3 regions of the Alkalimarinus coralli genome follow, and region 3 is predicted to be linked to each of the others. Evidence: predicted binding sites of a transcription regulator. Region 3 holds the regulator's gene; each other region holds the start of a gene.
The links. Region 3 encodes sigma-54, which starts transcription at its own class of promoters, with help from an activator protein. Its sites were predicted from a motif close to GTTGGCACGNNNNTNGNNT; they were not measured.

Region 1: MY523_RS08010 (PEP-CTERM sorting domain-containing protein) is a predicted target of sigma-54. The motif match lies at 1,683-1,701, and genes of this name have one in related genera.
Region 2: MY523_RS03895 (PEP-CTERM sorting domain-containing protein) is a predicted target of sigma-54. The motif match lies at 1,432-1,450, and genes of this name have one in related genera.

Annotation. Positions count from the first base shown of each region.
Region 1 is NZ_CP096016.1:1,808,130-1,811,267, reverse strand. Features, by position in the region: gene murB (UDP-N-acetylmuramate dehydrogenase) at 1-800, shown strand, start outside; gene MY523_RS08010 (PEP-CTERM sorting domain-containing protein) at 883-1,617, opposite strand; gene tviB (Vi polysaccharide biosynthesis UDP-N-acetylglucosamine C-6 dehydrogenase TviB) at 1,942-3,138, opposite strand, start outside.
Region 2 is NZ_CP096016.1:879,401-882,538, forward strand. Features, by position in the region: gene MY523_RS03885 (hypothetical protein) at 1-251, shown strand, start outside; gene hisA (phosphoribosylformimino-5-aminoimidazole carboxamide ribotide isomerase) at 441-1,211, opposite strand; gene MY523_RS03895 (PEP-CTERM sorting domain-containing protein) at 1,505-2,176, shown strand; gene MY523_RS03900 (3-oxoacyl-ACP reductase) at 2,354-3,138, opposite strand, start outside.
Region 3 is NZ_CP096016.1:649,345-652,482, forward strand. Features, by position in the region: gene ptsN (PTS IIA-like nitrogen regulatory protein PtsN) at 1-270, opposite strand, end outside; gene hpf (ribosome hibernation promoting factor) at 304-612, opposite strand; gene MY523_RS02870 (RNA polymerase factor sigma-54) at 922-2,451, opposite strand; gene lptB (LPS export ABC transporter ATP-binding protein) at 2,672-3,138, opposite strand, start outside.

The sequences.
Region 1 (3,138 bases), 1.2 Mb from region 3:
TTATGGGGCGTGAAATCGAGCATATTGATAGCCATACTGCAGACTTCACTGTCGGGGCGGGCGAGAACTGGCATGATTTTGTGCTTTTTACATTAGGTCAGGGCTACAGTGGCGTTGAAAATTTATCGCTAATCCCCGGAACTGTTGGGGCTGCACCTGTTCAAAATATTGGTGCCTATGGTGTAGAGATTAAAGACGTACTGGTTGAAGTGTCTGTTGTCGACCTTGAGGCCGACAGTTTGGAACCGATTACTTTAATAGGGGCTGATCTTGACTTTGGGTATAGAGACAGTCTGTTCAAAAGGCTGCCCGGTAGATTTATTATTGTCTCTGTGAAGGTGCGGCTTAATAAAAATGGCCAGCTAAAAACGTCTTATGGTGATATTAAGAACAGGCTGCCAAAGGCGGCAATAACGGCTAAAGATGTCAGTAATGCAGTTATTGAGGCAAGGAAAAGTAAACTGCCTGATGTGCAAAGTACGCCCAATGCTGGGAGTTTTTTCAAGAACCCGGTGGTAGAGAAGGCTAAGCTGGACTTGCTGCTTGAGACATATCCCGATACGGTATTTTATGATATCGGCAGTGGGTTGTATAAGTTGGCTGCTGGCTGGCTCATTCAGGAGGCAGGCTGGAAAGGGTATCGTGAAGAACGAGTGGGGGTTCACTCGATGCAGGCGCTAGTGCTGATAAACCATAATAGCGGCTCATCAACAGATATTCTTAATCTCGCCGAGCGGATAAATAAATCTGTAAAATCTAAATTCGGTATTTCGTTAGAGATTGAGCCGGTTTTATTGTAATTAGGTTTTTATGCAATGGCGGTCGTTGTTTTTAAAGTAAAAAACCCAGCATAAAGCCGGGTTTTTACTATCCAAGTGCTGATTAAGCTTTCTTGTTGCGACGAGCCATGCCCGCTCCAAGAAGGCCTAAGCCTAAAAGAGCGACACTGCTTGGCTCTGGCACTTTACCAACGATAATGTCGTCAATACCCCAGCCATCGTTATCAGCCCAGCTACCGTCTGCTAGCAAGTTGTTAAAAACAATTTTTGCATAAGTTACGCTTGGGTCAAAGTGCGCAGTGACGTACTGAAGATTACCGTTTGGTGTGTTACCCAAAAGGTCGATTGATTGAGTGGTTCCATCGTCAAACTCAACATTTAGGAATGCTTCAACATCGCCTACATCGCTTAAGTAGAAGCCGATATCGCTGAAAGATGAAACAGGATCAAGAGCCAGTTCCCAAACAACCTTGGTTGAATCGTTGCTGTCTAGCCAGTTTGTACCGCCTGCTGTAGTGTTTTTACGGCCAGAGAATACTGTTGTAGATGCTTCAGAAACAGCCAGTGTTGCCCCATATGACCCTGGTGTAGCAGTTGCTTCTGATGTAAACGAGCCAACTGAGGTGTTTACCGTTGTACCGCTGTTGTCTGCGCCGCCAGCAACGGTTGTAAAACCATTTTCAAACGTTTCTTTCGTCGAAGTTATAAAGTTGCTTTCGTAAAAGGCACCGTATGCAAGTACTTCTGCATCGGTTCCTGTTATTACGTTGGTAATTACTGATGCGTTAGTAGCCGCTGATGCTGCAGTGATTGCTGCTGCCAGTACTAGTCTTTTCATGTCTTTAATTCCTTTTTTAGTTATGAGGATTATGTTTAATCCACTGCTTTATACATAACCTAATTAAGCAAGTCATGGGCCATAATTGTAAAATGCAATGAATACAGCTAGATAGGTTTGTTTTTTTGTTGAGGTAGGGAGTGGTAATTGTCTGGGTGTAAAAAAAGCTGACTGCGGTTGGTTGGGCAATGAAAGGCTTAGGGCGAGTGTTACCAGGGAGTGTGAAGGTGTATTACTAGGGTGTGTGAAGGTGGGAGTTAATAGAGAGGGTGCAGTGTAGGTATTTTCTGCACCCTCTCTTTGTTCCCAGGTAAACTTATTGGTTTAAAGTCTTGCGTCTATCTGTTCTTTATCAAGCAGTGATTTTACGTCATAAAGGACTGAGTTCGTGTGGCCAAGCGCTTTGATTGCCGACGTTCCCATGTTTTTAAAGTGGTCATGTGATACCGCCAGAATAACAGCGTCGTAGGTGTCTGCCTCAGGTTTGCTAATGAGGTCGTAGCCATACTCTTCGCTTACTTGCTCTTTGTTGGCCCAAGGGTCAAAAATATCGACATTGGCGTGATATGTTTTTAGCTCTTCGACTATGTCGGTCACTCGCGTATTGCGAATATCCGGGCAGTTTTCTTTGAAGGTAAGGCCTAAAATCAATACCCTGGAATCGACTACGTGAATTTTACGTTTCATCATCAGTTTTACAACTGATTCAGCAATATGGGCGCCCATTTGATCGTTAATTCGTCTTCCAGAGAGGATTACCTCTGGATGATAACCGATAGCCTGTGCTTTGTGGGTAAGGTAATAGGGGTCAACACCGATGCAATGTCCGCCAACCAGTCCGGGCCTGAAAGGCAGAAAATTCCACTTTGTTCCGGCGGCTTCAAGTACTTCAAGGGTGTCTATATTTAGCTTATTGAAAATCAGAGAAAGTTCATTAACCAGTGCGATGTTAACGTCGCGCTGTGTATTCTCGATGACTTTGGCGGCTTCTGCGACTCTTATGCTGCTGGCCAGGTGTGTGCCAGCTGTGATGACGGATTTATATAGATTGTCAACGAACCGCGCGATTTCCGGTGTGGAGCCTGAGGTTACTTTCAGAATATTGGTGACTCTATGCTCTTTGTCGCCAGGGTTTATCCTTTCAGGACTATAGCCTGCAAAAAAATCCTCATTAAACTTGAGTCCGGATGCAGCTTCCAGAACCGGAATACACTCTTCTTCAGTCGCTCCAGGGTAAACGGTTGACTCATATATGACGATATCGCCTTTTTTTAATACTGCGCCAATCGTTTTACTGGAGTTGATAAGGGGGGACAGGTCTGGGGTTTTGAATTCGTCAATTGGAGTAGGTACGGTGACAATGAAGACGTTGCACTCTTTTATGTCATCGGCTGAGCTTGTAAAGTTGAGTTGCGTTGCTGTTGATAAAAGCTCACTTTCCACCTCAAGTGTTGAATCAACACCGCTTTGGAGTTCATTAATTCGAGGCTGGTTTATATCAAAGCCAGTGGTAGGGTACTT
Region 2 (3,138 bases), 230 kb from region 3:
ACTACCGGGCAAATTGTCGAAACCCTGGAGAAGTGCCTATTGGTGGTGGGGCTCAGATAATTGTCGCAAATGACGATGATAGCTATAAAAAAGGGCTGGTGCTCTGTGAGAGTTATCCATATTTGCTAAGTGGAAGCGAGGGATGGGTTATAAGATACCAAAACGTTTCACAGTCCAACGTGTGCGGTATGTTCAGGGTGTATCTTGTCTGCCAGACTGGTGCGACTTATCAGTCTGATATCGTGGGGTAGCTACAGCGTATACAAAAAAAGGGGGCTCTATAACAACGGTTCTAATGGCTTGACGGCCTCTTTTGGAATCTGGATAAGGTCCTTCAAGGGCACTATCCAGGTTCCATACCGGTGAATAAGTTAAGCGAGTAGCGTGTTGGTCTGATTAGCTACTTAGTCGGCTTAACAGGGTTCGTTGCATTTATGGTTCTATCCGCGGCCGTTATTTTCGTTATTCCATTTAATGCATTCTTCAAGTGTTATGCCGCTGCCACCAAAAATATCTAAAGCACTGCCGATGGTTAAATCTACGTTACCGTCAGATAGCTGCTGAACCTTTTCAAGGTCTGCAATGTTGCGCGCTCCGCCAGCATAAACGGTAGGGATTGTCACTGTGCGTCCTAACAACGTAACAAGTTCGCTATCGATTCCACCTTGCAAGCCTTCAACATCAGCGGCGTGAATCAAAAATTCATCGCAGTGGGAGGCAAGTTTTAATAAGGTTTCTTCGTTAACTTCAGTATTAGTAACGGTTTGCCAGCGGTTGGTGGCGATAAACCAGCTATCGTCTTTTTTACGGCAACTTAAATCGAGCACCAAGTGTTGTTTTCCAACTTCGGCTTTAATGCGCTCTAAGCGCTGCCATGAGAACTGATTATTCTCAAATAAATAAGAGGTCACAATGATATGACTCGCACCAGCATCAAGGTATGAGACTGCATTTTCCGCATTAATACCACCGCCAACTTGCAGTCCGCCTGGCCAGGTATTCAATGCCAATTTCACTTGCGCCTGATTGCCTTCGCCTAAAGCAATGACATGGCCACCGGTTAAGTTATGGTCGCGGTATAGTTTTGCGTAATACGCGGCATCGTATTCACTGACATAGTTTGTTTGCGCGCCACTGGCGCTTAAGCTGCCACCAACGATTTGTTTAACTTTGCCTTGGTGCAAGTCGATACAGGGGCGAAATTGTGTCACGGGGCTCTCCGGTAAATATCTGTGCGGGTATTATGCCTCGTAAGAAAAGAGTTCCCAATAAGCAATTTCAATTTTAAGAGAATATTTAGTTGATGCTGCCTGGTGTTTAAGCGGTATTCAGTAATCGTCGTTTAATGCATTGCGCGTTGCAAAAATGTCGATGTTTTTTACGCAGATAAATATTCCTTTTTCTAACACTTTGTAAGTACGACAAAAAAATATTGGTATAGTTATTGTATGTTGAATCGCGGTTATCTTAGCCATTAATCTAAACCAATGGATGGAGAGTTATAATGAAGAAATCGTTACAACTATTAGTAGGGCTATTCGCAAGTTTTGGCGCTATTCAAGCTAGCGCCATACCTGTTTATTTGAACCAAGATAATATATCTGTGCAAGTAGGTGCTGGCACCACTGCTACAACTTCGAACAATACGTTTTTCGGAGGCAACACCATAGATAAAGTTATTGACGCCCCAAGTGCAGGCGCGGCAGAGATCCACAGTCAAGCCTCGCATATCTGGTATTCGGGCGGCGGCTTAGAGTTGCTTTTTGACTTCGGCACTCAATATGATTTGTCTACGTTACATTTTTGGAACTACCATGGAGAGTCATACGACGTCGATAAAATTGATTTTACGTTTTTTGATTCCACAAGCACGCAAGTAGGTGCCCTTTCGTTAATGCCAGATCTTGGCTCTTCACCTAGTATATACGCGCAAGATATAGCACTGGCTGCTCCGCTAAACGTGCAGTATGTGACGGCGTTTTTGTCGGGAACCAATGGCCAGGTGGATTTCCAGAATATTGGTTTTACCGCAGACTTATCGACGGATCGTTGTCTGACCAACCCCAGCGACCCTATTTGTGATCCAGGTGGACCATCTTCATCAGTACCGGAGCCGAGCTCGTTAATGCTGTTTGGGCTTGCCGCCCTTGTACTGGGTAGGAGAAGATCAAACTAGCTAGCCCATAACTAAAGCCCGCTAGTTTTCTCGTGGGCTTGAACGTCTAAGTCTGTAGAAGAAACAAGGCCCTCAAAGGGCCTTGTTTTGGGTAAGCACATTAATCGTTAAAGTTTCCAACTTAAAGGTGCAGGTTTCGAACTTGATGTGTTGTTATCAGGCGCTTCTTGGCAAGTGTTACTTACCAATCAAGCTCTGTCCGCACACTCTTAAAACATTACCATTCACGCCTTGAGAAGCCGGGCTTGAGAAGAAGGCGATGGCTTCTGCGACATCTTCTGGTTGGCCGCCTTGATTAAGCGAGTTCATGCGTCTGCCAGCCTCTCTAATCATAAATGGAATCGCTGCGGTCATTTGCGTTTCAATAAACCCTGGAGCTACGGCATTAATCGTTATACCGCCCTTGAGTTGCTTGCTTAAGGATTCAACATAACCAATGACACCGGATTTTGAAGCCGCATAGTTGCTTTGCCCAACATTACCGGCGATACCGCTGATTGATGAGACGCAGACAATACGCGCGTTTTTGTTAAATACTTCGTTGGCAAAGAGTGCGTCGTTAATACGTTCTTCTGATGATAAGTTTATATCGATCAGTAGATCCCAGAAGTGATCAGGCATTCTGCCGAGGGTCTTATCCCGTGTGATACCGGCGTTGTGAACGACGATATCCAGCCCACCAAACTTCTCTTTAAAGTATGATGAAATAACCTCTGGCGCGTTGGGCTCAGTAATATCAAGCGCCAACGTATTGCCACCAATGCTGGTTGCGACAGATTCCAGCGCTTCTTTGGCTTGAGGGACGTCCAGGCAGACCACGTGCGCACCGTCTCGGGCGAGTGTTTTGGCGATGGCTTCACCAATACCGCGTGATGCGCCAGTAACCAATGCTACTTTGCCATTAAGCGGCGCGTTCCAGTCCAGCGCAGATTTGGGCTTTGCTGCCTTTGAAACCGATATTG
Region 3 (3,138 bases):
CTGATTAAGCGTTAGCAAGGCTCCGATTACTTTGTGGCAGTTTTCCAGCCTGCAGTGAGGAATTGCGATTCCTTGACCAATGCCAGTACTGCCTAATCGTTCTCTACCGATCAGGCTGTTAAAGATCGTGTTTTCATTAATATCTGGATATTGTTGCGCTATTCGCTGCGCAATTTCTTCCAGAACTTTCTTTTTGCTGCTCCCGGGCAGGCTGCAAAGAGCCAGCTCGGGAGACAGTATAGATTGAATTGAAACTGACGTATCGGTCATTATTAATGCTTATTCTATTCTATGGCAAGTAACTTATCGTGCGGATGCACCGTGAAGTCTGTCGACATTCTTCTCTTTATGCTTAAGAATTTGACGGTCGAGCTTGTCTACCAGCATATCTATTGCTGCGTACATGTCTTCCTGCTCTGCTGTAGCATGAATATCGGCGCCACTGATATGAAGGGTCGCTTCTGCAATTTGACGAAGTTTTTGAACTGATAATGTAACCTGAACGTTGCTGATATGGTCAAAGTGTCGTTCAAGCTTTTCGAGCTTGCTGCTAACATAGTCTTTCAAAGAGTCTGTCAGATCAACGTGGTGTCCCGTAATATTCAATTGCATATTTCGCTCCTAGTATCGTTTTTGTGTTCCCTGAAATCTTCTACATATTGAGGCGCGTTTGAATGTGCGACTAGCAATGAGTCTACTAGTGAAACATCCGAATAGCGTTAACTCAATTCCTGGCAGTGATCAGCAAGGGAACAGAACTTCATTGCCTTTGTTTTTCACTTTACTTTCTTGATGACGCTTTGCCTGGGCTTGTGTTAAGCCCCGCCAAGCCTATCTTTTGATGCCAACAATCTTAGCATATTAGCTAATCCATTTATTGACTCAAAACCGTTTAATTCTGAATACCCCTCATAACTAAAATTATACTAAACGTTTTCGTTCATTTGATGGGGGTATTGACATCGCTTCGCGATATTTTGCGATGGTTCGTCTTGCTACTTTGATACCTTGTTCGTCGAGTATCGTTGCTATTTTGCTATCGCTTAGCGGTTTTTTGGCAGATTCAGCCGCTACCAGTTTTTTAATGATGGCGCGAATTGCGGTTGATGAACACTCGCCTCCAGATGCTGTGCTTACATGGCTGGAGAAGAAATATTTAAGTTCAAATATGCCTCTGGGAGTATGCATGAATTTTTGGGTGGTGACCCTTGATATGGTTGACTCATGCATATCTACGGCCTCCGCTATATCATGCAGAATAAGAGGCTTCATTGCCTCTTCACCATGATCAAGAAAACCTTGTTGATGTTCCACGATCTTACTGGAAACCTTCAGCAGTGTCTCATTACGACTTTGTAAGCTTTTAATAAACCACTTGGCCTCTTGTAACTGATCCTTCATATAAGTGTTGTCAGCACTACTGTCAGCTCGTTTAACGAGTGATGCGTAGCTTGAATTAACCCTTATCTTAGGGGCAATTTCCGGGTTGAGCTCCACTTTCCAACGCTCATTAACCTTTTTGACAACCACATCTGGAACAACATACTCGGGTGTATTACCGCTGATCTGCTCGCCTGGTCGAGGGTTAAGTGATTGAATGAGTTTGATAACCTGTTTAAGGTCGGTCTCTTTTATGCGGCTGCGTCTTATCAGTTGGGCGTAGTCCCGGTTGCCTAAAAGATTGAGGTAATGGTTGATGACCAGTTTTGCCTGAGGTAACCATGGTGTGCTATCTGGAAGCTGATTGAGTTGGATTAGCAGGCACTCTTGCAGGTCTCGACTGGCTACCCCTGGCGGATCAAAATGTTGAATTCGTTTTAGAACCGCTTGTACTTCGTCTAGCTCAACTTCGTGCTCGCTCGCTTCTTCCTGATTGGTTTCAGCAAAACCGGATAAGATCTCCTCAACGGTGCTGGATAAATAGCCATCGGTATTAACTGAGTCAATGATAGACATGGCGATCAGTTTATCAATGTCTGACATGGGGGTCAGGTTGAGTTGCCAAAGCAGATGATCCTGAAGGGATTCGCCCACGCTGTTACGTGACTCAAAGTCGCTATCTTCTTCTGGGGCAGGACCAGACGGTGCGTTGTTGGGGTAAATGTCATCCCATGCGGTATCTACTGGCAAGTCATTTGGAATGCTGTCAGACCAGTCTTCTGCGTTCATAATTTCATCAGAGCCTTCTGAGCTGGCTTCTGCCATGGACTCTTTAGCTTGCGATGCAGAATCATCGGCTGTGTTTTGCTCTTGGGAGGAGGTCTCTGTATCCGGGTTCTCGGATCGATTACGATCATCGTCAGATATTTCCAGCATTGGATTGGACTCAAGGGCCTCTTGGATTTCCTGCTGCAAATCAAGAGTAGAAAGCTGCAGTAAGCGTATTGCCTGCTGCAGTTGAGGGGTCATTGTCAGCTGCTGACCTAGTTTGAGCTGAAGTGATGCTTTCATGACCATTGATTACCTACCGCCTTATGCAAAACCATCAATGAACAAGGTCTCCTCATTGTTTAGTTATTTTATTGTCTCTACCAGGTTTAGTGTAAACCACTTCCGAGTCAGTTGTTTTATTATTTCCGGTTAATCATATTTTAGTTAGGAGATTGAAAAAATAGTAGTCATGGCAAGCGCTATTATTAATATTTGAGCACTGTAACGCTTGGGGAGACTATTAAAGCCTAAATTGTTCTCCTAGATATACATCTTTAACTTGTTGGTTTGACAGAACATCTTCCGCAGTGCCCGACGCTATAATGTGTCCGTCGCTCACGATATACGCTTTCTCACAAATATCAAGGGTTTCCCGAACATTATGGTCTGTTATTAGTACGCCTATCCCTTTCTCTTTCAAATGGGTGACGATCTGCTTGATGTCGCTTACAGAAATTGGGTCAACCCCGGCAAATGGCTCGTCAAGTAGTATAAAATCCGGCTCAGTGGCTAATGCGCGAGCGATTTCTACACGGCGGCGTTCGCCACCTGACAGGCTCATACCTAAGCTATCTTTTATATGTGTAATGTGAAACTCTTGAAGAAGGGTTTCCATCTTCTCTTTGCGTTCGGCTTTAGAAAGATCTTTCCGTGTCTCAAGTATTGCCATTAAATTATCTTTAACGCTTAGCTTTCTAAAAACAGACG